DNA from 4 places in the Chryseobacterium sp. CP-77 genome. Region 1 is predicted to be linked to each of the others. Evidence: riboswitches for the same ligand, from Rfam matches in the RefSeq annotation. Region 1 holds a riboswitch; each other region holds the start of a gene.
What was found. A riboswitch is a leader RNA that binds a small molecule or an ion and turns the genes downstream of it on or off. The one in region 1 is predicted to bind cobalamin.
Positions count from the first base shown of each region.

Region 2: it holds a riboswitch for cobalamin, as region 1 does, so the genes downstream of both, metE (5-methyltetrahydropteroyltriglutamate--homocysteine S-methyltransferase) here and V0410_RS09245 (acyl-CoA thioesterase) in region 1, are expected to answer to the same signal.
Region 3: it holds a riboswitch for cobalamin, as region 1 does, so the genes downstream of both, V0410_RS09965 (TonB-dependent receptor plug domain-containing protein) here and V0410_RS09245 (acyl-CoA thioesterase) in region 1, are expected to answer to the same signal.
Region 4: it holds a riboswitch for cobalamin, as region 1 does, so the genes downstream of both, V0410_RS17500 (TonB-dependent receptor plug domain-containing protein) here and V0410_RS09245 (acyl-CoA thioesterase) in region 1, are expected to answer to the same signal.

Region 1 is NZ_CP143637.1:2,073,538-2,081,526, forward strand. Features, by position in the region: gene V0410_RS09230 (GEVED domain-containing protein) at 1-330, opposite strand, end outside; gene V0410_RS09235 (ATP-binding cassette domain-containing protein) at 743-1,405, shown strand; gene V0410_RS09240 (hypothetical protein) at 1,436-2,236, shown strand; cobalamin riboswitch at 2,270-2,450, shown strand; gene V0410_RS09245 (acyl-CoA thioesterase) at 2,567-2,950, shown strand; gene V0410_RS09250 (HD domain-containing protein) at 3,008-3,598, opposite strand; gene V0410_RS09255 (XAC2610-related protein) at 3,600-4,298, opposite strand; gene V0410_RS09260 (PadR family transcriptional regulator) at 4,803-5,132, shown strand; gene V0410_RS09265 (PspC domain-containing protein) at 5,144-6,865, shown strand; gene V0410_RS09270 (1-acyl-sn-glycerol-3-phosphate acyltransferase) at 7,181-7,777, shown strand; gene V0410_RS09275 (PaaI family thioesterase) at 7,889-7,989, shown strand, end outside.
Region 2 is NZ_CP143637.1:477,462-485,450, forward strand. Features, by position in the region: gene V0410_RS02035 (bacteriocin-like protein) at 79-225, opposite strand; gene V0410_RS02040 (bacteriocin-like protein) at 253-396, opposite strand; gene V0410_RS02045 (alpha/beta fold hydrolase) at 668-1,528, shown strand; gene V0410_RS02050 (hypothetical protein) at 1,536-1,757, shown strand; gene V0410_RS02055 (hypothetical protein) at 2,005-2,547, shown strand; gene V0410_RS02060 (Lrp/AsnC family transcriptional regulator) at 2,631-3,092, opposite strand; cobalamin riboswitch at 3,288-3,473, shown strand; gene metE (5-methyltetrahydropteroyltriglutamate--homocysteine S-methyltransferase) at 3,646-5,949, shown strand; gene V0410_RS02070 (helix-turn-helix domain-containing protein) at 6,140-6,937, opposite strand; gene V0410_RS02075 (aldehyde dehydrogenase family protein) at 7,053-7,989, opposite strand, start outside.
Region 3 is NZ_CP143637.1:2,249,152-2,257,140, reverse strand. Features, by position in the region: gene pafA (alkaline phosphatase PafA) at 1-149, shown strand, start outside; gene V0410_RS09980 (tetratricopeptide repeat protein) at 241-1,371, opposite strand; gene V0410_RS09975 (helix-turn-helix domain-containing protein) at 1,368-2,981, opposite strand; gene V0410_RS09970 (T9SS type A sorting domain-containing protein) at 3,136-4,449, shown strand; cobalamin riboswitch at 4,587-4,764, shown strand; gene V0410_RS09965 (TonB-dependent receptor plug domain-containing protein) at 4,797-6,623, shown strand; gene V0410_RS09960 (YncE family protein) at 6,645-7,703, shown strand; gene V0410_RS09955 (CCA tRNA nucleotidyltransferase) at 7,856-7,989, opposite strand, start outside.
Region 4 is NZ_CP143637.1:3,931,818-3,939,806, forward strand. Features, by position in the region: gene V0410_RS17485 (MbnP family protein) at 1-335, shown strand, start outside; gene V0410_RS17490 (cytochrome-c peroxidase) at 328-1,377, shown strand; gene V0410_RS17495 (transporter) at 1,390-2,337, shown strand; cobalamin riboswitch at 2,430-2,615, shown strand; gene V0410_RS17500 (TonB-dependent receptor plug domain-containing protein) at 2,725-4,758, shown strand; gene V0410_RS17505 (YncE family protein) at 4,755-5,888, shown strand; gene V0410_RS17510 (cell surface protein) at 5,902-7,095, shown strand; gene V0410_RS17515 (DUF5074 domain-containing protein) at 7,124-7,989, shown strand, end outside.

The sequences.
Region 1 (7,989 bases):
TGTCGTACACACTTTCACTACCTGTACTTCATACGTTGTACAAGGTTGCAAACCTGTAATTGTGAAAAAGTTTTGTCCTGGGGCAACATCCGCTGCCATCCATGTAGTAGTTCCCGGTATTCTATATCTGATCCTGTTATTGGGTGTATTGGGATCTGCAGTCCAGGTAACTGTTCCCGTTGTAAGCGTTATATCCGACATGTGAAGCCCTGTTGGAGCATTGGTATCACAGAAAAATAAAGATTGGGATTCTTCATCTATTTTGTGGGTTGCCTGAAAGCTGGATATTCCCAACATAAAAGAGAATACAAAAAGTAGTTTTTGGGTCATGTTTATTAGTTTTAAAATTTCCTTGAAAAATAGGGTATTTTTTCAAATATAGCTTATACTTTCTCCATATAGCATTGTATTTTTTAATATTTTTGACAATAAAGTGTAAAACACACAGAAACTCTATGCTTTAATATATGTTCAAAAGTATTTCTACTCTCTGGATTTTTTATAAAAAAATAATAATTCCCACCTTGATATTTTCTTTATTAGCTTCTTGTTTATCCTCTTTCAATATTGAGAACTTTGGATTGAGTTTTCTTTTAATATCTCCTGTCCTTCATTATTTTATATATGAACTCAGATTTAAAAACGAATATTACTTTTATGCCAATTCAGGGTTTTCCAGAAGTTTCCTTTGGGGATTCACAGTATCTGTCTGTGTGATTGTCAAAATAATAACAGGAATTTTATGAGTAAGCTTCATATTGACAGCATAACCAAGTCTTTTAAAGATAATAATATCCTGCGGGATATTTATTTAGGATGTGAAACCGGAAAGATTATGGGAATTCTGGGCAGAAATGGTGCTGGAAAATCAACATTATTAAAAATTATTTTTGGGACTGTCAGTAGTGATACCCAGTTTATAAGATACAATGACAAAGTTCTGAAAAGTATTTCCGACAGAAAAAACAGAATTGCTTACCTGCCACAGGATATTTTCTTACCGAAGTACAATACCATTAAAACCTTAATTCCTCTTTTTTGCAATAAGAAAAATACAGATCTATTATTGACTTCAGATCTGATCCGTCCTTTTTTGTCAGAAAAACCTAAAAATCTTTCCAGAGGTGAGCAGAGAGTCATTGAAGCTTTAATGATCATTTATTCTGAAGCTGATTTTGTTTTACTGGACGAACCTTTCCATAGTCTTTCTCCGAAAATTTCTGCAGCATTGAAAGCTGCAATCATTGAACAGTCTGCGTATAAGGGATTCATTATTTCTGATCATAATTATCAGGAAGTTCTTGATATTTCACACCAAATATTTCTTCTGCGTGAAGGCTATCTGAAACAAATACAAGATTTAAAAGAACTGCAACGGTATAATTATCTTCCGAAAAGCATTTAATTTATATATTTGAGGGATCAAAAAATTTTCATGATGACTTTCATAAATAAAGCATTCTATTTATCCGCATTCAGTATTTTATCTATTGCTTTTGTAAAAGGGCAGACTAAAGTTCCTTTTGGAGTGGTAAAAGCTGAAGAAGGATATGCCAACGTACGCGTACATAAAGACGATTATCGAAAAATTGTAGACAAGATCCGTATGCGTAAAGGCGATGTATTCGTTTATGTAAAGCCAGCTCCCGGAGAAACGGAATGGATATGGATTAAATATCCTGAGAAACAGGATGACGACAAACCTTTTGTGCGTTATGAAACTCTTGATAAAGAAGGAATGGTGAATAAAGGGCGTATTGCCTATGTAGACCAGCTTCCTGCCTATACTCCATCCAGATCTAAAAACGGAAGATCCCTGATTTTCACAGACAATTCTGATCCTAAGATTCCTACTGCCCAAAGAAGCAAAGTGGTGATTGATATTTATCCGTCTAATGCAGGATACCGTAAAAAGGAAAAAGATGCAGATGGAAAAATTCTTACGATTGATAAAGTAAAACCATGGGGAATTGGAAATGATCTTCCTGAAGGAATGACCGAAATCAAATCCATCAGAGTGCAGCAGCCCGGAAGAGGCTCTGTTTTTGTAAGGGAAGCCATCAAAAACATGTTCCAGCCTACCATGGATTTTGAGAACATCGGGGTAACTTCTCTCGACAATGATAATATTTTCCTTTATATGATCAATGGTTCAGGAGAAAACAGATATACAACACTCTGGACAATTAAGAAGGGAAGAGTAATCAGCCAGATTATTTATCATAATCCGGAATAAATTCATTATTTTTGCATTCGAAAAGTTTTACGCTTATTCATCACAGAAATTGGTTCTGCATCACTGCAGATTAAAAGGGAACCGTGTGAAAATCACGGACTGTCGCGCAACTGTAAAGTAACTGAAGTCTTTATCAAAGATCCACTGTGCGAGGCATGGGAAGGAGATAAATGATGTTACAAGTCAGGAGACCTGCCTTTTTCTTAAACATGTAACTTTCGCGATTTGAAGTTGTATTGATCTGATGGATTGTTTCAGGAGTTCTATAAGTTCCTGTCATTATTCTGTTGTTTTAGTATCCTTTCATTTCGCTTTAATTAATAATGATATATGACTACAGAAGAAAGAATTGAAGCATCCGAAACCAGAATCTTTAAAGCGGTTTTCCCTAACACAACCAATCATTACGATACCCTTTTTGGAGGTACTGCGATGCAGCTGATGGATGAAGTAGCTTTTATCACCGCAACCCGTTTTGCCAGAAAAAGAGTGGTAACCGTGAGCAGTGATAAAATCGATTTCAAAAAACCTATTCCTGCCGGAACTATTGTGGAACTGATCGGGAAAGTTTCCTACGTGGGAAAAACCAGTATGAAAGTAAATGTTGAGATTTACACTGAGCAGATGTACTCCTATGAAAGAGAAAAAGCTATTGTAGGTGATTTTACTTTTGTAGCCATCGACGAATTCAAGAAACCAATCCAGATACTATAAATAATAAAGTTTCGGGCGGCCAAAGGCCGCCCGAAGCTTTAAATATTTCCATTGACATTATTTCAATACCTTTTCTGTTTCCAGACTTCTGTTCAGTAAAAGCTCAAAAGCCTCTCCCATTTCGTCTGATGCTCTGCTGATTGCATTTTCAAGCATATTCCGGATCTGTCTTTCCGTCACTCCGGCTTCTGTCCAGCTCTTTCCTGTAGTATGGGAATTTAAAATAAACGGCATAATTCTATCGATTCCACAGGCAAAAATAGCATCCGGAGTTTTCTCTTCTTCAAACTCCAGCCACAGGTTAAAAAATTCTGTACGTAAAGGCTCATCCAGAATTCCAAAGATCTTTTGGGCTGAAGCTTTCTCTCTTTCAAACTTTCCGACCATAGCTTTTTCATCAAAAATAAAGGTGTCTCCGGCTTCTATTTCCACAAGATCATGAATGGAAAGCATTCTTATCACCCTTAACAAATCAATATCAGCTCGGTTTTTAGCATATGGATAAAGGATCTGGGCAAGAATAATGATCTGCCAGGAATGTTCAGCCGTATTCTCTCTCCGGGAATCGTCTGCATTATAATTTCTTCGTTGTACATTTTTAAGCGCATCTACTGCCAGAATAAAATCTATCTCTTTCTGAATTTTCATCTTACTTTTTATTTCTGTTATATTGATCTGCCGGATATACCTTTGTTCTGGTAATCCATTTATTATTGATCTTTTCTTTCGTTATGACCTTTACCTGATCCTCATTGGTCATATCTTCCTCTTTTTCCAGTACTCTATCCAGTCCTTTGTTCGGAATAACGGCATATTCTGTTGTAAAAATCCTGCAACAACCGGACTTACCATAGGAAATAAGACGCTTCCGTTTAGCATCTGTTTCAAAAAAATCAAAACCGTTTGAGCCAAGGTCTGTAAGTTCTTCACTTTTTACAAATGCCATTTTTGTAGTATTGAATACATAAACATCATAAGAAGCCGAACTGTAATTTCCCATATTTCCGTTTCTTATCGCTACATCTTCGGTACCGTCAAAATTAAAATCATCTACAATTACACTACGCTGATCCTTTGAAAGCGGAATCAATTTCCCGCGAACCGGTTTTTGGCCTTGTTCCGCATATACAACAAGATCATCAGAAACAAAAGTCTGTACTTTGCTGTTTTTATGGTCAAACAGTTCCACCGTTCCTTTTCCTCCACATCTGTCATCGTAACAGTTTTCTGTCTGAATGACTGCATCATAGTTTTTTGATACATTTTTAATTTCAAACTGATACTGCCCGAAACAGAGCGGCCCCAAAAGAAATACTGATAAGTGCCTGTACTTATTTAAAATAGTCATGGTAATAGGAATGATTTGGATGTTTTTTTATTTCTAACAAAAATACGAATCATAATACCGATCTCAAAATCCATGTCTCATTATCTGTCAGAATTTCCCTCCTATAAAACAGTATTCACAGATAACAAGCTTTCTCCCGCTATCCGCTCATACTCCTCGCGCCTGCCTAAAGCCGGGGCTGCTGTGGGGTAACCGCTGCTATCGGGGCTAGAACATGAGTGATAAGTGATAAAAGATCATTTTTTCTCTCCAATTTTCAAAATTCTATGTAAAAATTTAAAAATTCTCAGACATTTTCTTCTAAAATCCGTTTGACTCAAAATTGATGATAAAAATTATTTATCTGATTATCAATGTTTTAAATAATTTATTTTAAAAATTTCACTACTTTGTATTGCATAATACCATTTTATTTACATATCTTTGTAATGTAAAATTAGAATAGGCTCAGCTAGCTAGGGGCATTTTTCTAAAAATATAACTAATTAACAAAACTTATCAAAGATGAATACCGAAAATACCAAAGCGCAAATGCGAAAAGGAATTCTGGAATTCTGTATTCTAAGTCTCATCAATAACCGAGAAATGTATGTTTCTGATCTTATTGATGAACTGAAAAAAGGAAAACTGGATGTAGTGGAAGGGACCCTCTACCCTCTTCTTACAAGACTTAAAAACGGAGAATTTCTCTCTTACAGATGGGAAGAATCTACCGGAGGACCACCCAGAAAATATTATCAGATCACAGAAAAAGGAAAACTTTTCCTGGATGAACTTCTCAATACATGGAATGAACTGACAGCCTCAGTAAACCAAATCACCCAACAAAATTAAAAAACAAAGCTATGAACAAGACACTCTCAATAGGACTCGCAGGTTTTTCTTTTACCATAGAAGAACACGCATATATAAAGCTCAGCGATTACCTGAACGCACTGAGAAGCTCTCTGGATGCTTCTGAGGCTGATGAAGTAATGCATGACATAGAAATAAGAATGGTGGAAATTTTCAAAGATTCTTTAGGAAAACGTGAAGTGATCAACGATACCGATGTAGAAAGGGTAATCGCACAGATCGGAAGCCCTGAAAAAATCGAAGAGCAGGAAGAAGCGTATTATTCTGAAAAAACATCTGCCAGAAACTATAATTCAGGAACTCATTATACCGATAAAAAGCAGCTGTTCCGTGATCCGGAAAAACAAAAAGTTGCCGGAGTCTGCGCAGGCTTAGCTCAGTACGTAGGAATGGATATTACTACCATGAGAGCAATCTGGCTGGGAATTTTCGTATTAGGAATTTTTACAGCAGCCATTTCTTCTTCATTAATAGGTCTTCTATATGTAATCCTTTGGATCGTACTTCCAAAAGCTGAAACAGCAGCAGATTTCCTGAAAATGCAGGGAAAGCCTATGAACTTCGATAATCTTAAGAATGAGTCTAATAAATTGGTACAGTTTGCCAATGAATCTACTCAGAGGGTCGGAGAAATCTATAACGAAAACAAGCCGTACATCAACAATGCAGGAAGCGGAATCTGGAATGTATTTAAGTATATTGTAGGAGGATTCTTCGTATTGATGGCTGTAAGCAGCATTATCGGAGTGTTTGTATTATTTGCCCTTTTCGCAATGGACACAGACTTCCCGGGAGCTAATGAAATCAGATTCTATATGGATGATCAGGGATTGGATAAAGTACTGGCTGCGATGATGGTGATCGGAAGTTTAATTCCGGCAATCCTTTTCAGCTTGTTAAGCATCAAAATATTCTCTCCGAAAACAAAACTGAGAAATATCGGATGGGTTGTAGGAGGTTTATTCCTTCTTCTGATCGGACTTGGAACTTACTTCGGTATCAGCATGGCTAAGAAAGATATGATCTACAGAGGAAGTAAGGAAGATGTAGAGAATGTTGCCATCAATACTACTTCAGATACTGTTTATGTAGATATAAAACAGATCAACATCCCTCAGAGCTTCAAAGCGTATGACAATGATATTTATTCTGATAAAAAATCAGTGTATGAAGAAGATTATATTTCTGTAGATGTAACCAGAAAACCGGACATCAAAACACCGTATCTGATCATCAAAAAAGAAGGAAAAGGGTATAACTTCCCTATCCAGCTTACAGTTCCTGTAGAAGTGGTAAACAATAAAGTATTACTTCCGAACTACATCAAGTATCCATATGAGCACAGATTCAGAGATTACAGCCTTGATTATGAACTTGTAGTTCCTCAGAAAATGGTGGTTATATCGATGAAAAAAGACCGTATCAACATGGATGGAGACTTAGACGGAGACGGAATCAATGATAATGATCAGGACAGTGATGAAGACAGCAACGGTGTCAGAATCGAAAAAAATAAAATCACGGTAAACGGTTCCAGCATTGAGTACAACTCTGACGACAAAGACAGCATCATTGTAAACGGTAAAAAAGTTCCGAACAATCAGGCAAAGAAAGTAATTGATTCTGCAGTGTCCAATATTAAAAAATCAAATAAAGATATGGACATCAAAATCAAAGACGGAAAAAACGAAATTTCCATACAAACTAAATAATTAACTTCAGAGAGTGGTAGAAGGTGTGGGTGGATGGCAACCGTTTGAAATTCACACCCTTCTTCTCTCAGAAAAGTGAAAATAAAGCTCCATTTAGTTTCTTATGTGAAAAAAAAGTTTTAATTTCGTAAAGCTAAAATTTAATAACCAACCAATCAAAAACGCAGCCTTATCATGATACAATTTGCAATGGAATTCGTAATGAAAATCGTAGATTTAATTAGCGGTTTGTTTTAAGAGCGATAATATTTCAATATATTTGTAAAGTATAACCAAAGTTTGGTTATACTTTTTTGTTTTTAATCCGGGAAATCTATGAAAAAGCTATTAGGCAAAGCAATGTTAAAATTATTAGGTTGGAAGGTCGTCCTGCAGGGTGATGTCAACAACCTGAACAGGTGTATCCTTGTGGTTGCACCGCATACCCATAATATGGAGTACATTTTAGGAAATTTCGCCTACTGGTCCTTGGAAAAACCTTTAAAAATTATCATCAAAGATGCACATACCAAAGCCTGGTATGGAAGTATCGTAAAAGGACTTGGAGGTATCGGAATCGACAGAAGCCAGAAAAACGACCTTGTGAATTTCGTGGCCAACCAGTTTTCAAAGGAAGATTTCAGTCTTGTTATTACTCCGGAAGGAACCAGAAGCTGGGTACCGAAATGGAGAAAAGGATTCTATCACATGGCTTTGGCAGCAAAAGTTCCTATCGTTCTGGCAGCAGGGGATTTTAAAAGAAAAATTGTGTACCTGGGTTACACCATTCCTTATGAAAGAATAGCCTCAGTACCTTTTTCAGAAATCATGCAGGAAATCCAGGACTATTATGTAAAAAATGACATTGTTCCAAAAGTTCCGGCCAACTGGAATCCCAATATTATGGGAACCGAGCTGGAAGCTAGAAGCTAGAAGCTAGAAGCTAGAAGCTAGAAGCTAGAAGCTAGAAGCTAGAAGCTAGAAGCTAGAAGCTAGAAGCTAGAAGCTAGAAGCAAAATTAATCATCATTTATCAACTATTAAAATGAAAGGTCAGACAAAAGAAGAAATATTAGCATTCATCAATAACTGGGGAGACGTAACTCTTGCTAAAACACTTGAAATCAAATTCATCGATATTGATCT
Region 2 (7,989 bases), 1.6 Mb from region 1:
GAGTTTTTACTTTACACCATAAAATAAAAACCCTGCAATTTATAAGAATTGCAGGGCTTATTTTGAGAATACAGTCTTTTAACTTAAAATATCACATGGCGCTACACAGATCACCCATGGACATCTTTTGATTCCCGGAGGTGGGCAGCAGGCTTCAGAGCAGCTTGTCGCTCCGCCATTAATATTCCTCAACTGGTCTCTTGAAATTTTTTTAAAATTTTTCATAGTCAAGTAATTGCATTAAACCTAAAATTAAGGCTGGTTTCCGCCACCACATCCGTCGTAAGGCATGCACTGCCACTTACCATCGATTAAGCATAGCTGACCGCCTCTGCAGTCAATTCCTCCCTTAATTGTTTTCAATTCTTTTCTTTCGATTTTCTTTAAATTTTTCATAATAAATTGTACGTTTAGTTCAATTCGAAATTAATAAAATTTTATCAACTATGGTAGAATTATTGTAAAATTTTTATTTTTTAGTTGCTTAATCGTGGGCTGATTGAGGTTTATTTCATGTAATGAATTAAAATATTTTTGAGGAAATAAACTTAAACCAACCCTTAAAGAATTCCTCCCATTTCCATAAAATCTTGTCCTGTGACAAGTCCGTTTTCCGATCGGGTTGGTAACTTTGACTTAAAATTAATCCACCAAATCTGATAATATTATGAAAAGTTTATTCAAATTCTCTGCAGTATTGTTCTTTATTATTATCCTTGCCGCCTCTCCGGTATATGGACAAAAAATAAAACCTTCTGAAAGCGGTTATGCACCTGTTAATGGTATCAAAGTTTATTATGAAGTCTATGGCAAAGGAAAGCCTCTTGTATTGTTACATGGTGCCTTCATGACGATTGATTTGAACTGGGGTGAATTGATCCCGGAACTGTCTAAAAACAGAAAAGTAATAGCTCTTGAATTACAGGGACACGGACACACGCCTTTTTCAGAAAGGAAATTATCGCATGCTACTTTAGCCAGTGATGTTACAAAGGTAATGGACTATCTGAAAATTGATAAAGCAGATGTGGCAGGCTACAGCTTTGGAGGTGAAGTGGCCTATAAACTGGCTATTCAAAGTCCGGAAAGACTGAACAAACTGGTTATTATTTCATCAACCTACAAAACTAACGGCTGGTTGCCCGAAGTAAATAAAGCTCTTGAAGGAATGAAACCTGAACTCTTTACAAACAGCCCTATGCATGCTGCCTATAATGCTGTAGCACCTGATAAAACAAAATGGAAACCATTTCTGGAACAGATGATGGCTTCTGCCGGACAGCCTTTCGACCTGGGTGATGATAATATCTCTAAAATTCCGGTGCCTGTTTTAATCATAGCTGGTGATAATGACGGATTGGATAAAACAGAACTTTCAAAAACCTATAAATTATTGGGAGGTGATGTTTTTGCAGATATGGGCGAATTGCCAAAGTCCCAGCTGGCTATCGCTCCCGGACAAACCCATGTAAGCCTGATGATGCAGACGGCAATGATTTTGAACTACCTGAATAATTTTTTAAAATAACTTGAGGATGAATACAAAATTTGAGGCAGGAATTAATATCGCTATCAAAATTCCCAAAAATAAATACGAAAAAACGGTTGCTTTTTACAGAGATATTTTAAAATTGAAAGTTGAGGAAATGCCGATAAAAAATCCCACTGTTTCAAGAACCCACGAGGTGAAATTCGGGAATAATATCATATGGCTGGATTGTGTTGATAACTATACCCATTCTGAAACATGGCTGTAGCTTACCGTTCCCGATGTAGAAGCTGCTACACAATATCTGCTGTCAAACGGTGTGGAAACCTGTGACGAAATAGAAGAGCTTCCTGAAAATATGCACTGGATTACCGATCCTGCCGGTACCGTGTTCAATTTACAGGAAAGAAAATAGCCAAAAACAGAAATACGATGTAAAAAATTGCTTAAAATAGGGCTTTGTTCAAAATTTTAATATCTTTAGCCGTCAAATCATTACAATTTAAAATATTTTTATGCAGACGAGACCATTCCATTTCATTGTCACCATCTTTTTTCTGGTATTAAGTGCAACTGCATTTTCACAGAAAACAGCCGCGTTGGGTTCTTTACTGGACAAAAACTCAGAATTTATATTCCCGCAGACTCCGGATAAAATTTCAAAAGCATTGAACGTAAAAACTGTTTTTTATGAAGATGCCAACGAAGAAAAATACGCAAAATGGCCTATGAAAACAGGACTGGAGCTTTATTGCAGCCTGGGAAAAGACAATACTATCAATGAAATGTTTTTTGTGACTTCAGACAATAAACCTGTCATTGTGGAAGGACTTCCTTTTGGTCTTGTGCTGAATAAAAGTACCTTACAGGATAGTAAAACCAGGTTCACTAAATACAATGCTAAAACGCAAAAATTAGGAGCTGACAGTGAATTTCCAGGTGGATCAAAACTTGTTTTTAAAAAAGGAAAACATTATGCAACATTGTTTTTCGACAGTAAGAACCTGTTAAAATCAATAGGTTTAACAACAGAACTTACGGATCCGGCTGCCAATTAAGTACTAAAAAACAAAATAATTATACTATCCGTCATTATTGACGGATTTTTTTATCCTCAGACGGCGTTAACTTTAAAATAAATCTATATCGTCAGCCCATGGTTGTTTTTTACCTCAGCCATCACAAAAGTACTGTGCGTGCTGCCGATAGAATCTACGGATCCCAGCTTGTTAAATACAAAATCCTGATAATGCTTCATATCCCGCACCTGCACTTTCAGAAGGAAATCAAAATCTCCGGAAATATTGTAACATTCCGCAACTTCTTCAATTTCTAAAATTTCTTTTACAAAATCATACCCCACAGACCGGTCGTGAATTTTAAGTTTGATCTGGCAGAACACCGTAAATCCACGGTTCAGTTTTTCAGCATCAAGAACTGCCGCATATCTTTTAACAAAACCTTCCTGTTCAAGCCTTTTTACCCTTTCGAAAACCGGTGAAGTAGAAAGGTTCACTTCTTTAGCGAGCTCTTTAACGGTAAGTTTGGCGTTTTTCTGGAGGAGCCTGAGCAGCTGTACATCCTTATCATCGAGTTGTTCCACAGAATATTATTCTTTTAAATGATTAAAACAGTCAAATATAAAGAATTATATGCTTTTATTTTTAATTACTGAAGTTTAATTTGCTTAATTATTTGTTTCCAGTTGTGGTTTTATTCTGTATTACTAATTTTACACAAAATTAAAAACTTTTACTGATAACCTTTGTTAAAGGTAAAAGTACAGTTCTTTACAGATACTTCATCAAACAGGAAAGGTTTTACTTAAGGTAGATTAATAGGGAATCGTGTGCAAATCACGAGCTGTCGCGCAACTGTAAGTAACCCACCAAAAGTTTCTGTCCTTGCAGATCCACTGCCAAAAGCGGGAAGGATGACGGAAACTGTTACAAGTCAGGAGACCTGCCTTTACTGAATTGACAATGCTTTCGCGGGCTGAAGCTTTGGGTCATACAGATGGTATATCAAATTTTGTATTTTCTTCTGAAGGGAAATACATTGTCTGCTATGTCACTATTTTCCTGAAACTTTTTCCGCAAAACATAACGAAGCATTGTAAAGGACTTCCCAATAAGTTTAATTAAAAAGTTTAAAAAATGCAAACTCACATTCTTGGCTATCCGCGTATTGGTAGCAAAAGAGAACTCAAAAAAGCCTGCGAGCAGTACTGGTCAGGTAAAATCCTTTTGGAAGAACTTCTGAACACCGGAAGAACTCTCTGCAGTCAAAACTGGAATATCCAGAAAGAAGCAGGAATAGATCTTATCCCATGTAATGATTTTTCATATTATGATCAGGTATTGGATATGAGTCTTGTCGTAGGTGCCATTCCAACACGGTACCATGAAGTGGTGCTTAAAAAGAACAATACTGAGCTGGATCTTTACTTTGCCATGGCAAGAGGCTATCAGAAGGACGGCCTGGATATCACGGCCATGGAAATGACCAAATGGTTCGATACCAACTATCATTACATCGTTCCGGAATTTTATAAAAATCAACAGTTTAAGCTGAGCTCAGATAAAATTTTCAATGAATTTGCAGGAGCAAAACAAGCTGGAATCAATGCGAAACCGGTTATTATCGGGCTGGTTTCTTATCTGTTATTAGGAAAAGAAAAAGAAGAAGGGTTTGATAAACTGGATCTGGCCGGAAATCTTCTTCCTGTTTATATAGAGATTTTAACCAAACTTCAGGAGCAGGGTGCAGAATGGATTCAGTTTGATGAACCTTTCCTGGCATTGGATTTAACAGAGAAAGCCAAAGAAACTTACCGTTATGTGTATGCCGAAATCAGAAAACGTTTCCCGAAACTGAAATTTATTGTGGCTTCCTATTTTGACGGATTAAAAGACAATACTTCACTTGCCGTTTCACTTCCTGTCAATACATTGCATGTTGATCTGGTTAGAAATCCTGAGCAGCTGGATGATATTCTGAATGTTATTCCGGACAGTTTAAACCTTTCATTAGGACTGGTTGACGGTAGAAATATCTGGAAAAATGATTATGAAAAGTCGTTGTCTTTTATCAGTAAAGCGGTTGAAAAATTAGGATCTGAAAGGATTTTCATTGCACCATCATGCTCATTGCTTCATTCACCTTGTGACCTGGATTTTGAAACCAATCTTAACCCGGAAATTAAGAACTGGCTGGCTTTTGCTAAACAAAAAGTAAAAGAAGTAGTAACTCTTAAAGAACTGGCTTCCGGAACGGAAAATGAACAGATTTTTGAAGCATTTGAAGAAAATAAAAAAGCAATTGAGAGTAGAAGAACTTCTTCTCTTATCCATAATGATCAGGTAAAACAAAGAGCCGATGCTGTTACTGAAAAAGATGCTCAGAGAACAAACACCTTCAAAATCCGTAAAAAAGAGCAACAGGAAGTATTGCAGCTTCCTTTGTTCCCCACCACTACGATCGGATCATTCCCGCAAACCGCAGAAGTGAGAAGCTGGAGAGCCAAATTCAAAAAAGGAGAACTGACAGCAGAACAATATGATATTTTACTGAAAGAGGAAACGCAGAGAACAATCCGCTGGCAGGAAGACATCGGAATTGATGTATTGGTTCACGGAGAATTTGAGCGTAACGATATGGTGGAATACTTCGGAGAACAGCTGGAAGGATTTGTATTCACCCAAAACGGTTGGGTACAAAGCTACGGAAGCCGTTGTGTAAAACCACCTGTGATCTTCGGTGACGTTTCCCGCCCAACTCCGATGACGGTGTACTGGTCTCAATATGCCCAATCTCAGACTGAAAAATGGGTAAAAGGAATGTTAACAGGCCCGGTTACCATTTTACAGTGGTCTTTTGTACGTGATGATCAGCCTCGTTCAGAAACTTGTAAGCAGATTGCCTTGGCAATTCGTGATGAAGTGGTGGATCTGGAAAAAGCAGGAATCAGAATTATTCAGATTGATGAGCCTGCCATAAGAGAAGGTCTTCCATTAAGAAAAACAGACTGGCAGAACTATTTGAAATGGGCCGTAGAAGCTTTCAGAATTTCAGCAAGCGGAGTAGAAGATGCCACTCAAATCCATACGCATATGTGCTATTCAGAATTCAATGATATTATTGAAAACATTGCGGATATGGATGCCGATGTGATTACGATAGAGTGTTCCCGTTCTCAGATGGAACTGCTGAATGCTTTTGCAGATTTCAAATATCCGAATGAAATTGGTCCTGGAGTATACGATATTCACTCACCAAGAGTTCCGTCAAAAGAAGAAATGACTGAGCTGCTGAGAAAGGCTCAGAATGTAATTCCTGCCAATCAGCTCTGGGTAAATCCGGATTGCGGACTGAAGACAAGACACTGGGAAGAAACTGAAAAAGCTTTAATCGCAATGGTGGCTGCTGCCAAAGAAGCTTCTGTAGAATATGCACTTTAGAAAACTTTTACAATAATTAGATTCAATAATTCAGATCGTGTTATGATTTTCATGGCACGATCTGATATTTTTAAATTATTAAATTTTTGAAAAATAAAGTAGTTGAAAATCGTCCTGATTTAAAGTGTAAGCAAACTTGTCTTCATAACCTTAACACTTTCATAGGATCTTAATGGTTCAACAATCTAAATTATTTTGCCTGTAATACACTTGGCGGATAGCCATACTGTTTTTTAAAGGCAAATGAGAAATGGGATAAATTTTCAAATCCAAGATCCAGATAAATATCAGAAACAGATTTTCCTTTTTGGCTTAGCAGAAAATGAGCTTCCTTTAATCTTCGAAGCTGCAGCCATTGTCTTGGAGGGATTCCGAATATCTTTTGAAAATCCCTTTTAAATGCAGACAGACTTCTCCCTGTTAAATAAGCAAAACGTTCTACATTGACATTGAAATGAAAGTTTTTATTCATAAAACTCTCAATATCTATTTTATAGGGCTCGGAAAAATCAAACAAAATATCCTTAAGACCGGGATCGTAATTCAACAGTAAAAGGAGAGCTTCTTTTTGTTTAAGCCTCAAGATTTCTTCGGAAGCAGGAAGATCTTCGTACGGTAATAATGAGTACATAAAAGAATGTAATGCCTTTTGCTCCGGTTTTATATAGGCCTGAACATTGTCCTTTTTTTCTGCCTGATACCCATATTCTCGGCTGAAATCATGAAGCATGGCATCGTCAAAATAGATGGATATGGTTCTGATTTCCCCGTTTTTGGGTGGATATTTTGCAAATTTTAATAAATGATTTTTTCTGGCAGAATAGAGTTCTCCTTCTTTAAATATCGTTTTTGTGATGCCGTCATTAAGTTCCATTTCCCCGGAAAGCACCAGGCCGAGGCTGTGAATTCGTGCAAATTGTTCTCCTTCCCTGAATTCTGAAAAATGACAGGAATAATTGATGGGAAAAGGAATATTATTTTCGCTCATAGCTCAGATAGTTGTTTCTTGATCAATTCTTATTCAAACTTACAAAACTTTTAAGGATCATAGAATCTCCACAGCAAAGTAATCCTGAGAATATTTTGCTGTGAAGAAGATCCTACTAAGCCAGAATCGTTTTGGGTTCCAGGTAAGCTTCCAGTCCGAATACACCAAACTCACGCCCGATACCGCTTTGCTTGAAACCACCGAAAGGCGCGTATGGATCGTGGGTAAACCCATTAATACAGATTCTTCCGGCATCAATCCGGGCAGCTACACGTTCCGCATGTTCATGATTATCAGAGCTGATATAAGCTGCAAGTCCATAAGTGGTGTCATTGGCAATGGCAATGGCTTCTTCCTCATCAGCATAAGGAATAATAGACAATACAGGCCCGAAAATCTCTTCCTGTGCAATGCGCATATCATTACGGACATTGGTAAAGATGGTTGCTTTTACAAAATTACCGCTTTCAAGGCCTTCCGGTTTTCCTTCACCACCTGCAAGCAGAACGGCTCCTTCTTCCTGTCCCATACGGATATAACTTTGCACTCTTTCAAATTGTTTTGTACTCACCATAGGCCCTACAAGAGTATCTTCTTCAGCAGGATTTCCTACTTTTACCTGTCCGGCTGCTTTTTTAGCCAGTTCATTTACCTCCTCCAGTCTGTTTTGCGGAACCAATAATCGGGTAGGGGCGATGCAGGCCTGGCCATTATTCATATAAGCCCCGAAAACGGCCATTGGGATTGCTTTTTCAAAATCGGCATCTTCAAGAATAATATTAGGAGACTTTCCTCCAAGTTCCAGGGTTACCCTTTTCATGGTGTCTACAGCTCCTTTGGCAATCGCTTTTCCCGTAAGTGTAGATCCGGTGAAAGAGATTTTTGCGATATCCGGATGATGGGTAATTTCATTTCCAACTACATTTCCTAATCCGTTAACAATATTGAAAACTCCTTCCGGAAGGCCGGCTTCATGGAAACATTCAGTAAGCAGCTGGGTTTGTGCCGCACTCATTTCGCTGGGTTTGATAACAGCGGTACACCCGGCAGCA
Region 3 (7,989 bases), 180 kb from region 1:
TGATCTTTATGGGTTGGGGAGTAAAGCAGGGAGAAAGCAATAAAGAATATCACATGACGGATATTGCACCTACAGTATCTTCTTTATTGAAAATTCAATTCCCAAGTGGAAATGTAGGAAACCCGATTACTGAAGTTATTGGTAGATAAATGAATGGTTCGCTAAACATTTTATTGATAAATTAAACAATTACAGTATAAAAAAACATTCCAACCCGGAATGTTTTTTTGTTTTCATAGCTTAAGTTCTTCTTATCATCTGCTGTATCTCCTGATGAAACTTCTTATTTTGCTTTCTGATTTTTATAATAAAATATATAAGCAGAACTATAAAAATACCTCCCAGGAAAACAGAACCCATTTTAATATAACGATCGTCAGATTTTAGTTTCTCACTTTTTAAAGCGGTTTCCCTGTTATGATTGTCGATCACCTGATTAATAGACTTCAGTTCATTCTGTTTTCTTTGAAAACGCATTTCCAGGTGTTTTTTATTATACTGCTGATAAAGATCCTGTTGTCCCAAAGCAAGATAATTCTCAGCCAATTCTTTATAAAGTCCTTCGTTCAGGATAATATCTCCGGTATTTTTAGAAAGGTCCTCAGCTTTTAGTAAAAGGTTTATCGCTGCTTGATTTTCATGTCTTTGTTTGTGTATTTCAGCAATTCCTTTCAAAGCGAATGCTTCCAGACTTTTAGCATAGTTCTTCCGAGCATAGCTGACGGACTGCAGAAAAGACTCCTGTGCTTTATCAATTTGATTAAGGTTCAGATAACAGTACCCAATATTGTAATACACCACACTCATATTGGAATAAGTGGTTTTCTTTACGGGAACCTTTTCAAAATTCTGTATTGAAATCAGAAACTTTTCCAAAGCAATTTCTGAATTAGACTGGCTTTTATATACCATTCCTCTTATTGCGTAACTGGTTGCCGTCTCAATATATTTTTCAGGATTTTTTTCGGGAATTTTTGCAATATACTGTTCAGCCTCATTCAGTGTTTCAAGACATTTGCTGAAAAGTTCCATTTGCTGATACTGGATAGCGACTGAAATGAGAACTCCGGCCTGGCTTCTGGGATCATTGGTTTTTTGTAGAAGTTCCTTCGCTTTTAAAATATATTGTAAAGATTCCTCAAAGTTTCTTTTAGCAATATTGGCTGTTGAAAGCAGCATATAGAGATCAATGGAGGTTTTTATATCATGAGATTTTTTTAACAATTGTTCCCCGATTTTGATGGTGTTGTCAGGGTTGTCATAAATTTCAAGTTTTGCTTTTTTTATTAAGAGACTGTCGGGCGTCTTTTGGCCTTTCACCCCATGACAAAAAACAGCCAGCAGCAGTATTATTTTTAAAATGGATTTCATAAGGCTTTTGTTTTACTGATTTCCTGAATATAGGTGTTGGGAGACATGCCGGTAACAGATTTGAAAACAGTTGTAAAGGCACTGTGTGATGAAAATCCGGAGTATTCTGCAAGATAGCTCACTTTATAATTAAGAAAAGCCGCATCACTTCTTAGTAATTCTACAATGTGATTGATCCTGAGTTTGTTGATATACCTATTAAAATTTTTCTCCTTATTATTAATGACTTCGGAAAGGTACTTTGTATTGATTTCCATTTGAGAAGAAAGCAGCGACAGAGACATGTTTTTATTAAGAAATCTGTCGGATTTTTCAAATTCTTCTAACTTTTGCAGAATTTCATCTTCTTTTTCCTTCGATATTTTGGGCGTCCCGCTATCTTTTATTGTATTTGTTTTGTTTAAAATAGCCGGCTGAGTCTTTTGGCTGGTCTGCTTTTCAAAGAAATCAAACTGTTTTTTTAAATCTCTATTTTTACTTCTAATGACTAAAAAATAGGCAAGCAAGCCCAGGATTATCAAAGATATAATGAAGATTAAAACCGAGGAAGATCTTAAAAGCATATACCTCTGAAATTCAATGTTTTTATTCTGATTGGTTTCCACAAGCTTCACGAGATATCGTATCCCTTCTTTTGAACCGGAATCTGTTTTTGTTTTTAAATCAGTGTAAAGTTTATTGTACTGATGATATTTTGCATCATTATGTACCGCGTAATAATTACGGGACAGTGATTCGTAAATTTTAATTTTTAAATTATTAAACGGAAGATTCTCTATCAATCGAAGACCTGCCTCCAGTTTTTGAATAGAGGTTGCATAATCCTGTTTCAGGAAATAGTATTGGGACAGATTCTCATAAGCCAAACCTAAAAGAAACGGCTGGTTTTTCTGAGATTCAAGATCAGCAATCACATTTTCTATAAGTGTTTTATATTCTATCGATTTATTCTGCTTCAGCAGATAAGAAGAGCGAAAAATTCTGTTTTCTATTTTTAAAATTCTGTTCTCTTCATTATGATTCCCCAGGTATTGGTTGCTTTTATCAAGATTTTGTAAGGCTTCAGGATAGTTTCTGTTGATTCCTGAGTTTAATGCCTGAAGTTGATACAATTTTGCAGTGGTGATTCTTAAGGAACGATCATTACTTTTAGGAAGTTTCTGATCGGACAAAAGATTGGTAATAATTCTCTTTGACTGATTGTATAAACCCAGATTCTGATACTGATCGGCAAGATTATAACCACTGAAGACCTGCATACAATATGAAAGGTTATTTTTCTGATCAATATCTTCTTTTTGAGCAAAAATATTGACAGACTGTACATAGTCTCCCTTCAGGGCAAAAGCTTGTGAAATAATATTTTGAAGTACAATTTTGTGCTCTTTATTTTGATCACTCACAAGAATTCCCTGGGTATAACTGATGCATTCGTCGGGATTCTGATACAATTTCAGAAATGCTTTATCTGCTAGCATATTGAAGTCGGGGCCGGACTGTCCTTTGGTAATAAGGAAGCAGAAAGTGAAAATAAACAGTAAGATGTGAAATAATTTTTGTCCTGATAAATTGTTTTTTGTGTTTTTTTGAATAATTCCGGTAAAATCCATATTCAAAATATTGTTTTATATCTGTTTGGTTACTAGTATTTTAAAAATTAAACTCTTTTAAAATTCACGAATTATGAAAGTCAATTTCTTTTAATTGAGTGAATGTTGTATTAATATTGTTTTCACCAATTCGAAACGCTAAATATAATAAAATATGAAAAATTTTTACAGAATGTCAATGAAAATATTGATAGCTTGTCTTTTCCTGAAATTTGGTTTTGCAGAAGCACAGCTTACTGTAATAGGCCTGGGAAATTATAATGTAGGCGCAGTATCGGATAATGGAGTCGTAAGCTTGCACACCAGTGCAGGAAGTATATATAAATGGAATGCTGCAGGAGGACTTGTACAGATAGGTTCTATAACAAACGGGTATCCGGCTGCAGGCAGAACCATTGTTTCGAATGACGGGACCAAAATATCATCCTCCGTTACCAATGCCGCAACAGGATTTAATGAAATATCTACTTATGATGTTGCTACGGCCACATGGGTAAACAGAGGCGGGCTTGTACCTACAGGATGGGATGGCAGCGTAAGCTCTACCTGGGGAATGTCAACCGATGGAAATACTATTGTAGGGCTGGGATTCCTTACAGCTGCGAACGCACATGCTGTGAAATGGGACGAAGTAAACGGCGTGGTAGATCTGGGAAGTATAGTTCCTGGACGCAGCTCCAGAGCAAATGCAATCAATGCAGCAGGAACAGTGATTGTAGGTTGGCAGGATGAATCAACCGGAACGAGAAGCGGAGCAAAATGGCAGGATGGAGTGGAAAGTTTTATTACAGATAATAATGGGAATCATGTAGGAGAAGCAGGAGGAATTTCTGCAGACGGAAATACAATAATAGGTTCGGCAAATCCTAATCCTTATGTCTGGAATGCTGTGAGCGGACTTACTTATATAACGCATCCTAATGCTTCTTTCAGCTTCAAAGGAGGTGCCACCGGGATTTCTGCTGATGGGAAAAAAGTGATCGGGTATTACAGAGCATTTGGGGCTCCACCCATGTCAGGAGAAGGCTTTATCTGGACCTCTGCCGCCGGAAGGATAAACCTGAATGATTATGCGGCTTCTTTAGGAATTGCCACTAATGGAGTAACAATGGGACTTCCTCTTGCGATTTCACAGGACGGAAAGAAAATTGCCGGGTCAGGGACGAATGCTTCAGGGCAGATGATTGCTTTTTACCTCGATACTTCTGAATTTTTATCGGTGAGTGATGCTGTGAAAGAGAAAAACAATGCAGGTATCTATCCTAATCCAGTGGCTGACATCCTGTATTTTAAAGGGAAAGGAAAAATAGAGAAAGCAGAAATTTATAATATGGTTGGACAAAAGGTAAAATCATTGGATACTGTAGAAGGACAGATTGATGTTTCATCCCTGTCAAAAGGAGATTATATTTTACAATATTCAGTAAAAGGAGTACAACAGGAGCCTTATAAATTTATTAAAAAGTAACATATATAAATAGTAAAGTAGTGGGATGAATGGCTGTTTTCAGTATTGAAAGCGGCCGTTCTTTTTTGTGTATATAACAAAAGGATAGCATGTTTTGTATAGAAAAGTCTGATTTTTGGCGAATACATATAAAAAACTATCTTTGCAAAAATTTTGGTTTCCAGTATTTTGGAATGAAAAGGGAATCGGGTGTAACTCCCGGACTGTCCCCGCAACTGTAAATCGCAACACAAGTTTCTGCAAAACGCCACTGTGTAAAAACGGGAAGGAGCAGAATGCGAAAGTCAGGAGACCTGCCAGGATTATAATTAAAAAACATATTGCTTTCGGAGGAAAAGTAAAAAAGTATGGATATAAAAAGATCTTTAGTACTGCTTTTTTCATCTTATGGGTGTTTTCTTTTTGGACAAGAGAAAACGATTGACACTATTTATGTCTTCGACAACCAGATGAACAGGGTGAAACTTTTTCATCCCGTAAAAACAATTACAGCAGAAGATGCTGAAAAAAATTCCAGTAATCTTTCGGAGCTTCTGAGGTTTCAGTCGCAGGTTTTTATTAAAGAAAATGGCCGTGGAGCTGTGTCTTCACCTTCTTTCAGAGGAACTACCGCCCAGCAGACTGCATTCGTGTGGAACGGAATTAATATCAATTCTAATTTTTTAGGGCAGGGAGATATCAATAATATTGCTTTGTTCGGCTATGATCAGATCGGTATCAAAGCGGGTGGAGGAAGCGTGGTGTACGGAAGTGGTGCCATCGGGGGAAGTATTCACCTGAATAACACCCTTGATTTTAATAAAGGTTTCCATGGTTCTTTATTTTCTGAAGTGGCTTCCTTTAATACCTATAATAATTTTGTGAAAGGGTCTTACAGCAATGATAAGTTCAGTTTTAAAGCCTCCGGAAATTATTCCGTAAGTGAAAATGATTATAAGGTAAGCGATCTGAATTATATCAACAGAAACGGGAATTATTACAATACGACATTCAATGTAGGAGCATCCTATAAAATTACAAACGATCATAAGGTTTCGTGGCAAAGCCAGTTTTTTGATTCTTCACAGCATTATCCCGTGTATGAGGAAACGGGAACAAAAACAAAATATACAACTCAAAGTGTAAGAAGTCTTCTTTCTTGGGACTGGAACAAAGCGAAGTTCAGCAATTCCCTTAAAACAGCCTACACGGAAGAGAATTTTCAGTATTTCGGTTCGTTAAACCAGCCTAAATCCAGTGGAGGAACCGGGAAAAATTATATCTTTAAAAATGATTTTAATTATTTCCTGAACTCAAAATGGAATTTTAATATCATCGGAGAATTTCAGATTAATAAAGGAGAAGGGTACGAGAGCGGAATATCCAATGTCAGCAGGAATATAGGTTCTGTTTCGGGATTATTGCGGTATTTTGCAACAAAAGACCTGCGTTTTGAAGGAGGATTCAAAAAAGATTTTGTAGAAGATGTAAAGTCTCCCTTTATGTATTCATTCTCCGGAAAATGGAACGCCGCAAAATGGTATGATCTGAGTATTAACGTATCCAAAAACTTCAGATATCCTTCATTTAATGATATTTATTATGAACCGGGAGGAAATAAAGATCTGAGACCGGAAACCTCTACTCAGGTGGATATGACCAATGAGTTCAAAGCGGGAGATTTCAAACTTACTCTGTCTCCCTATTATATGAACATCACAGATCTTATTGTATGGCTTCCAACGGCTATGGGATACTGGCAGGCATACAATGTCAATAAATCCGAATCTTACGGGCTGGAATCTCAGTTGTCTTTCAGCAAGCAGTGGGGAAATCATAAATTCAGAGCCAATGCAGCATATTATTATGCAAAAGCTATCGATAAAGAAACGAAGATGCAGAGACCTTACGTTCCCATGCACAGGGGAAATGCCGGTATAGATTACGAATATGGTTTCTTCAGGTTGTATGCACAGGGACAGCTGAACGGTGTTACCTACACCACAAGTGATGAAAAGAGATCAGAAGCTATAGATCCTTATTTTCTTTTAAATATGGGAGTTTCTGCCACCTTAGCAAAAAAATATACCTTAGGGTTTAAAGTGAATAATCTAACCAATACCTACTATAAAACCGTTTCTTTCTATCCTTTACCGAAAAGAAACTATAGTGTGTATGCCGCAATAAATTTTTAATAAATTAAAATTGAATAAATTATGAAAATAACTAAACTTTTAACTGTCTTATTTGCAGTTGTACTATTGTTTAATATGTCTTCATGTACAAGTGACTCTGCCGAGTTTGAAATTTCTCCGATCACTTACCAGAACGGATATTTTATCTCTAATGAAGGGAATTTTAACAGCCAGGGTGCTAAAGTAACATTCCTGACAAGAGATTTAAGCTTAAAGCAGGATGACGTATATGGGTACAATAACAATAAAGAAATTCTGGGTGACGTTCTTCAGACCATTGGTCTTAATGGAAATAAGGCTTATCTTGTGATCAATAACTCAAACAAAATTGTTGTAGTAGACCGTTACACATTTAAGAAATTAGGAGTAATCACCAATCAGATTGATAACCCGAGAGGAATTGCTTTTGCCAATGACTTTATCTATGTTGCTAACCTAAACTTCTCTACGAATGCAACAAGTGTAACGAAATATAAGGCTTCCGACTATTCATTTGTAAGCAAAATCACGATGACAGGCGGGGCTGATAAAGCAGTGGAAGCAGGTGGAAATATTTTTGTACAGAATGCTACTTCAGGATATGGAAATATGATTACTTATATCAATACTTCTAATGACAGTAAAACTGAACTTACTGTTCCGAATGGTAAGATCAACAGTACTATTTCATACAAATCCAATGTATATACAATTTCTTCTACAGCTACTGATTCTTATATCTATAAAATCTCCGGCACAGGGGCTATGACACCAGTAGTTACATTGACAGGAATTCCAAGTGCTACCAATCTTCAGATTGATAATGATAAAATCTATTTCAGTTCTGCCAATAAAGTGTATACAACAAGTTTAGCTACACCAACAGTTCCTGCAAGCCCGCTATTAACAGCTGCAGACGGTGGTCCTTATTTTACGCTTTATGGATTTAATGTTATTGATGGTAGAATTTTTGCATCAGATGTTAAACAATTCACTCAGGAAAGCGAAATGACTGTATATTCAGCAACTACGGGTACCAAGCTTACCTCCCTTAAAACAGGTGGTCTTGGTGCTAACGGAACTTTCCTTAACCCGCAATAATTATTACTTCTAAAAATAATTTTTTATTTTTTCATCATTTGTGTTTTTTTCCGGCCGGTTTCGAAGAAACCGGCCGGCTTTGTTTCCTTAAGAAAAAAATTCCGGCGGGATGGAACATCCCGCCGGAATTTTTAATATTTTTCTAAATTGAATTATAAGGTTAATCCCAGTTTCTCAGCTTCAGCAATGACAAACTTCGTTGCTTCTTCTTTTTCATTGGGAATTTCACCCTCAAGAATAGCTTCTTTCACTTTCTCTTTCAGGATACCAATTTCACGGCCCGGCT
Region 4 (7,989 bases), 1.9 Mb from region 1:
GTTATGTATTTGTAAAACTGGAAGGGAAATACGGTACAGATTCTCCTTCTAAAGAATTCATGAATCACACAGGAAATATGGGAAATACTGCAGCCAACAATACACCGGATCTTTATCGCGAAATTACATTGAATCTTCCAACAACGGCCAGAGTAACAAGTCAAATCCGTCCTTCTGTTCACATTCTTGCAGACCTGAACCAATTTCTGAGCGGAGATAAGGCACTGACTCTTACCACATCCAATGATATGCTGATGGGGTCCAACCAGCACCTGGTAGACGTTACCAACAATCTTACAAAAATGTTTAAAGTAGACCATGTTCACAATGATTAATTTTTTTATTAAAACGATACTCGTTCTTCTTGTATTGGTCTTAAGCTTCATTTCATGTTCTGATGAGGTGATTCAGCCACTGGAAAAGGATGAAGCCTATAATCTCCAGTTTCCTTCTTATTTTCCGGAAATGACTTTTGATAAATCCATCAATCCGGTGACCAGAAATGGAGTGGAACTGGGACGGAAATTGTTTTATGAAGGAAGACTTTCAAGAAATAATACCATTTCATGCGGTTTTTGTCATATCCAGGAAAATGCTTTTACCCATCATGGTCATACGGTGAGCCATGGGGTAGACGACAGAATCGGAATCAGGAATGCACCCCCCATCCAGAATATGGCTTTTTTGAAAAGATATATGTGGGACGGAGTGATTCACAATCTGAATGAGCAGCCCATCAGCCCGATTACTGACGTAAATGAAATGGACAGTTCTATACCGGAAGCTATTTCGAAAATAAAAGATGATCAGAAATATAAAAAACTGTTCAGAGAAGCTTATGGAGACGAAACCATTACAGGAGAAAGAATTCTGAAAGCATTGTCGCAGTTTATGGCTTCTTTAATTTCTGCAGATTCAAAATATGACAGATTCAGACTGGGAAAAGAACAATTGACTTCAACAGAAGCTAAAGGGATGGCTTTATTCGGGCAGAAATGTGCTTCCTGTCATAGCGGAGAGCTGTTTACCGATGAGAGTTTCAGAAATACAGGACTCTATTACAATACGGAGTTCAAAGATGCCGGACGATACAGAGTTACTCTTAACCAGGTCGACTGGATGAAATTCCGTGTTCCCAGTTTAAGAAATGTGGAATATACCGCACCTTATATGCATGACGGAAGATTTTACACCTTAGAGGCGGTACTTAATTTCTATTCGGATCAGGTGGAAGATAATGCCAATCTTGATCCTCAGCTGAAACAGAACGGCCACATAGGAATTGCCATGAACAGCCAGGAAAAACAATACATCATTGCATTCCTGAAAACATTATCGGATAAAAGTTTCATATCCAATCCAAAATTTGCAGAATAATTTATAAAAAACATGAAGAAGATTATAGTGATAGTAAGTTTGATCCTGTTTAATCAGTATCAGGCGAAAACGATTAGAGACAGTGCGTATATTGCTCCCGAAACCTTTAGCAGATTCGATTTTGATGATGATTGTGATGCCTGTGGTTGTGCAGCAGGAAACGGATCTTCCGGTTTTGAATCTTTACTGAATCCGCAGTTTATCGGGATCAAATACTTTGCGCAGCATTATAAAGCGAAAGAGAACTTATTTGTAAAAGATCTTACCCAGGATCAGTATTTCAATACGCTGCAACTTTGGGGGAAAGTTCCACTGACTAAAAAACTGAGTGTTTATGCGAGCCTTCCATTCCATTTTCATGAAAAGAAAACCATGCAGGGAGATATCAGAATCAATGGAATAGGAGATTTAAACCTGATGGGAATTTACCAGCTGATGAGCTCTAAAGATAATTTCCATCATCTGAGCGGAGGTTTGGGTGTGAAAATTCCTCTCGGGAAGTTTGATGAAAAAGGGGCATCCGGTGTCAACCCAAGCTTTCAGCTGGGAACTGGCAGCTGGGATTATCAGGCGGCTTTGAATTATAAGTTTCAGAAAAATAAAGTAGCCGTACTGGTGAATACAGATTACACCATTAAAACAGAGAACAGGAAAAATTACCGTTTTGGAAACCAATGGAATTATGCAGCAACAGGTTTTTATCAGGTTGCAGGAAATGAAAAATCTATATTCTCTGTAAAAACTGGAGTTCAGGGAGAAGTTTATGCTCAGAATAAACAGTTTGATGAAGCATTGCCGAACACTGCAGGAAGTGCCTTGTATGGAAAATTAGGTTTTGAAGCCTCTTATAAAAAGCTGAGCCTGGGAAGTGAAGTCATGCTTCCCATGTACACGCGCCTGGCGGGAGGAGATATTGAAGCTCAATCAAGATTCAGTATTTTTCTGAATATTGGAATTTAAAAGGAAACCCTTGTTGAAATCATGTTAAAGCTCCTTCGGGAGCTTTAATTGTTTATAAATCATGATTTTAGTTGGGGATTAGGAATAATTATTTATCTTTGCCGGAATTTGGTGAGCCGTAAAAAGCTCTTAAAAGGGAATCCGGTGAAAATCCGGAACAGACCCGCTGCTGTAAGCTCCGCACCAAAGTTTTTGAAGAATATATCCACTGTTTTTTTAATGGGAAGGATTTCAAAAATGGAGTAAGTCAGAAGACCTGCCAGACAATAATCGTTTGACGCTTTCGTGGAATAAAGCTTAGGACATCAATGATTGTGTGCAGTGACAGCTGTGCTTTGTCGTTGTATTCTTATACCCATTAGCGTCTTCATTACCCTAAATGAGCTAATGGCGGCAAAACTAACTACTTCTGCAATTCAAAAAGCTGTTTTCACAATATTGGTGATCACATCTCAACTTTTGTTTTCCCAAACCAAGAAAAAAGATAGTCTTCAGGAAGAGACGATTAAAGGGATCAATCTTTACAAAAAGAATTTTAAAGAAATTATTCCTGCACAAATCCTGCAGGGTGAGCAGCTGGAGAGGCTTAACAGTCATTCTGTCGCAGATGCGTTGCGGTATTTTTCAGGAGTTCAGATTAAAGATTATGGAGGATTGGGTGGTTTGAAAACCATCAACATCCGAAGTATGGGAAGCCAGCATGTAGGTGTGTTTTATGATGGAATTCAATTAGGAAATGCCCAAAACGGGCTGGTGGATCTTGGACGATATTCTTTAGACGATCTGGAAGAAATATCATTGTACAACGGACAGAAAAGTGAGATTTTTCAACCTGCAAAAGACTTCGGTTCTTCAGGATCTATTTATTTACAGCCTAAAACACCCGTATTTAAAGGAAATAGAAAAACCAATTTGGTGATAAGGGCAAAAAGTGCATCTATTGATCTCTTTAATCCTTCATTCCGATTGGAACAGAAGATATCAGACAGAGTTTCTGCCAGCTTCAGCGGAGAATTTATGCAGAGTGACGGAATTTACAGGTTCCGGTACGCGAAGAAATATCCTGATGGGCAGCAGGCGTACGATACCATCGCTAAAAGACAGGACTCAGATATCAAAGCAAAACGGTTTGAAACTTCTCTCAACGGAACTTTAAATAACGGAAGCTGGAATATCAGAGGGTATGGTTATATTTCAGATCGTGGAATGCCGGCTCCCATTGTGAATGGCCGTTTTGGTGGAAGAGGAGCCAGACTTTCAGATGAAAATTATTTCGTACAGGCCAATCTGAGAAAAAAACTGTTCCCGAAATTTGAAACACAGCTGAAAGCAAAATTTGCCTACGATTATACCCATTTTATGGATACGGTTCGTTCGCAGTCTATTATTTATACTGATAATACTTATATCCAGCAGGAGCTTTATCTTTCCTCATCCAATATTTACTCAATCACTCCCAATTGGGATGTCAGTCTGAGTGGAGATTTTCAGTACAATAATCTGGATGCCAATCTGGATAATTTTTCTTATCCTACCCGTTACACTACCTTGGTAGCATTGGCAACGACCTATCAGTGGAACAGATTCAAAATTTTGGGAAGCCTTTTAGGAACTTTTACTTTTGAAGAAGTAAGAAAAAACAAAAGACCGGGAGATGCCAGAGAGTGGACGCCTGCTGTTTTTATGAGCTATCAGCCGGAAAAAATTCCAGAGCTTACTCTAAGGGCTTTCTATAAAAGAATTTTCAGACTTCCAACCTTTAATGATCTGTATTATACCAATATCGGAAATACTTACCTGAAACCTGAATTTACCCATCAGTATGATGTAGGATTTACCTATCAGAAGAATTATACCAACCGTCTCTTTAAGACCTTTTATGCTAAAGTAGATGGTTACTACAACAAAGTACAGGATAAAATTGTAGCGGCCCCTAACGGAAGCATGTTCCGCTGGCTGATGATGAACCTGGGAATGGTTGAAATCATTGGTGCAGATGTGAATGTGCAGACAGAACTTCAATTGGGAAAAGTTACTCTTAGACCGTTGCTGTCCTACACTTATCAAAGTGCAAGAGACATGAGTGATCCTGAAGATACTTTTTACCGCAATCAGATTCCTTATACACCATGGCACAGTGGATCTTTCAGTCTGATGGCGGATTATAAAGACTGGAGTTTCAATTACAGTGCGATGTATGTAGGAGAAAGATATGATGTGAATCAGGACAATATTCAATACAATTATGTACAGCCCTGGTATACTCACGATCTCTCTGTTCAGAAAAAATTCAACTGGGCGAATCATCAGTTTAAAGTAAGCCTTGAGATGAATAATATTTTCAATCAATACTATGATGTGGTCCTCAATTATCCGATGCCCGGAAGAAATTTTAAACTTATTCTAAACTTCACCCTATGAGAAAACTAAACTTTTATTTTTTATTTCTTGTCTTAGCTTTTCTTACGTCATGCCGTACGGATGATATTATTGTCCGTCAGGAAGTGGTGGAAGGACTTCCTTCAGAAAACACAGCAATAAAAGGCTTTTACATGCTGAATGAAGGAAACATGGGAAGTAATAAATGTACCCTTGATTTTTTTGATTACACCAAGGGAACCTATTACCGGAATATTTACGCAGAAATCAATCCCAATGTGGTAAAGGAGTTGGGAGATGTAGGAAATGATATCAAAGTGTACGGAAGCAAACTTTATATCGTAGTCAATGTTTCCAATAAAATTGAAGTTCTTGATGCCAAAACGGCCAAACGTATTACTTCTATTCCATTACAAAACTGCCGGTACCTTGCTTTCAAAAACGGAAAAGCTTATGCCAGCAGCTACGCCGGACCTGTTGCGATTAATCCGAAAGCACCGAAAGGGAAAGTCGTGGAAATTGATACCACTTCTCTTTCCATCCAGCGTGAAGTAGTGGTAGGATATCAGCCCGAAGAAATGGAAATTGTGGGAAATACCTTATTTGTAGCCAATTCCGGAGGATATAAGGCTCCAGATTATGATAATACAGTCTCCGTCATCGACCTGAATACTTTTACAGAACTTAAAAAAATAAATGTTGCCATCAATCTTCATCACATTAAAAAAGATAATTACGGAGATCTCTATGTAACCTCAAGAGGAGATTATTATAATGTTCCTTCCAGTTTGTATTTAATAGATGCAGCTACAGGAACGGTCAAGAAAGATTTCCATCTCTCCGTGAGTGAAATGACAATCGTGAATGATAAACTCTATTTCTATGGAAATGAATTCAATTACAATACCCACAGCTATAAAAAGACATTTGGAATCATTGATGTAAAAACAGAACAGATCATCGCCAACAGAATTTTTGACAAAGAATATGAAGATGCTATTAAAACCCCTTACGGCATTGCCGTAAACCCAATCACAGAAGATATCTACATGACAGATGCCAGAAATTATGTATCCATGGGATTTGTGTATTGCTTTGATAAAAACGGACACTTTAAATGGAAAACGGAAGGCGGAAATATCCCTGCCCACTTCGCTTTTTTATACAAATAACCAACCTTAAGACATGAACAGAAATACCTTTACTTATTTAAAAACCGGGCTTTTATCCTTTTTCCTTTTAGGAGCGATTGCCTGTAAACATGATGATGAAGACGAATTTACCTTTAACGGCCTTGATGATTCCTATACCATTGAGCGTTTAAAGGTTTTGAGTATTCCTACCAATGCATCAGGATCGGTTACTTGGAGTATCAACGATTCTATTATTTCCCAAAACTCAGAACTTGAATTTATCAGTGTGAATGCAGATGCTTATCCTCTGACTTTAAAGATCAGGAATAAAGGAAACGAGCAGGTTTTTCATTCTAAAATAATCGTTACCAAAGAAAAGACGCCATACAGTAAATATATTTCCAAAGTATTGGAGTTCCGCCCTGCCGTAGGACAGTTTATGAATGAAATCCCGGAATATTTACCAGGGAATACTGCCGCGAATATGCTTCAGAAAGCCAATGAATCTTTGGTGGGAGGTAATTCAACCATGATTAGTCTGGGAGGATATGGAGGATATGTAGTGTTCGGTTTTGATCATACCATTCCGAATTTAAATGGACGTGATTTTAAAATACTCGGAAATGCATTCTTTGGAAATGATGCCGCGGATCAACGTTCAGGATCCTGTGAACCGGGAATTATTATGGTGGCCTACGACAGAAATAAAAACGGAAAGCCGGATAATGATGAATGGTATGAAATTGCAGGCAGCGAGTATTTCAAAAATGCTACCGTAAAAGATTACAGCATAACTTATTTTAAGCCTGACGAAAATAAAACACCTGTAGCCGGAACTGAATTCTGGCAGACCGATGTGGAATATATCAAGTGGAGTGATAACCTCGGAAATCAGGGGTTTAAAACAAAAAATACATTTCACGTACAAAGCTATTATCCTTTATGGTATACTGAGAGTTCTTACGGATTTTCGGGAACAAGACTCGCCAATAATTTTTATGATCAGAACGGTGACGGATCCTATTGGGTAGGAAAATCATATGAGTTCGGATATGCAGATAATGCTCCGAATAATGATGAAGCTTCCAATATTGATATTTCATGGGCGGTAGACAGAAGTGGAAAATATGTAAAACTTCCGGGCGTAGACTTTATGAAAATATATACAGGAGTCAATCAGGAAGCCGGCTGGCTTGGTGAAGTTTCTACAGAAGTAGCAGGAGCTTACGATCTGCATTTCAAATAATAATACAATCTATTTAAATTAATAAAAAATGAAAAAGTTTTATCTTTTTATGATGCTTTTTCTGTTTGCATGCGTATCCAATGCACAGATAAAAGTACAGGGTGTGCCCAGAAATGATATTTCAGGGATCAGTAATCTTAATACCACTGCCATCAGTTTTTCTGATATTCAGTATTGGGTAGGGTCGGGAACCAATCAGGCTGCTTTTGTAGTACAGTGGAACGACGGTAAAAATCCTGATGCGATGGTTTGGGGATTCAAATGGAACGGAAGTGCTACCGGAGAAGACATGCTGAAAGCTATTGCTAAAGCAGACCACAGATTATATACGTTGCTTTATCAGGGAACACAATTTGGATCAGCAGTCGGAGGGATTGGATTTGATCTGAACGGCCAGGGGACCAATGCCCTGATCAAAAGCGGAAATACCACTTATCCGTTATATCCGGTCAATGGTTTTGTCAATACGACAGCTTATGATTTCGACAGCTACACCATTATAGATGCTGCGAACGATCATTGGCAGTCAGGTTGGACCGTGAACGGATATTGGGCGTACTGGGTAAAGAATCCGACGGATGCAGATTTCGGATATTCCAGTGTTGGAGCTTCCTCACGGACATTACAAAATGGTTCCTGGGATGTATGGAATTTCAATGTAGGATTTAATGAAACACCTGTTTCTTCTACCATGACTCCGGTTTCTCCCTATGTAGCTTCTACAAACTATACCAACGGATATTTTATGGTGAACGAAGAATGGTTTGGTCATACCAACGGTTCTGTAAACTTCATTGATAATAACGGCCAGATCAATTACCGTGTGTACAGTAATGCCAATAATAATCAGGCTTTCGGGGCAACGACACAGTACGGAACAATCTATGGTGATAA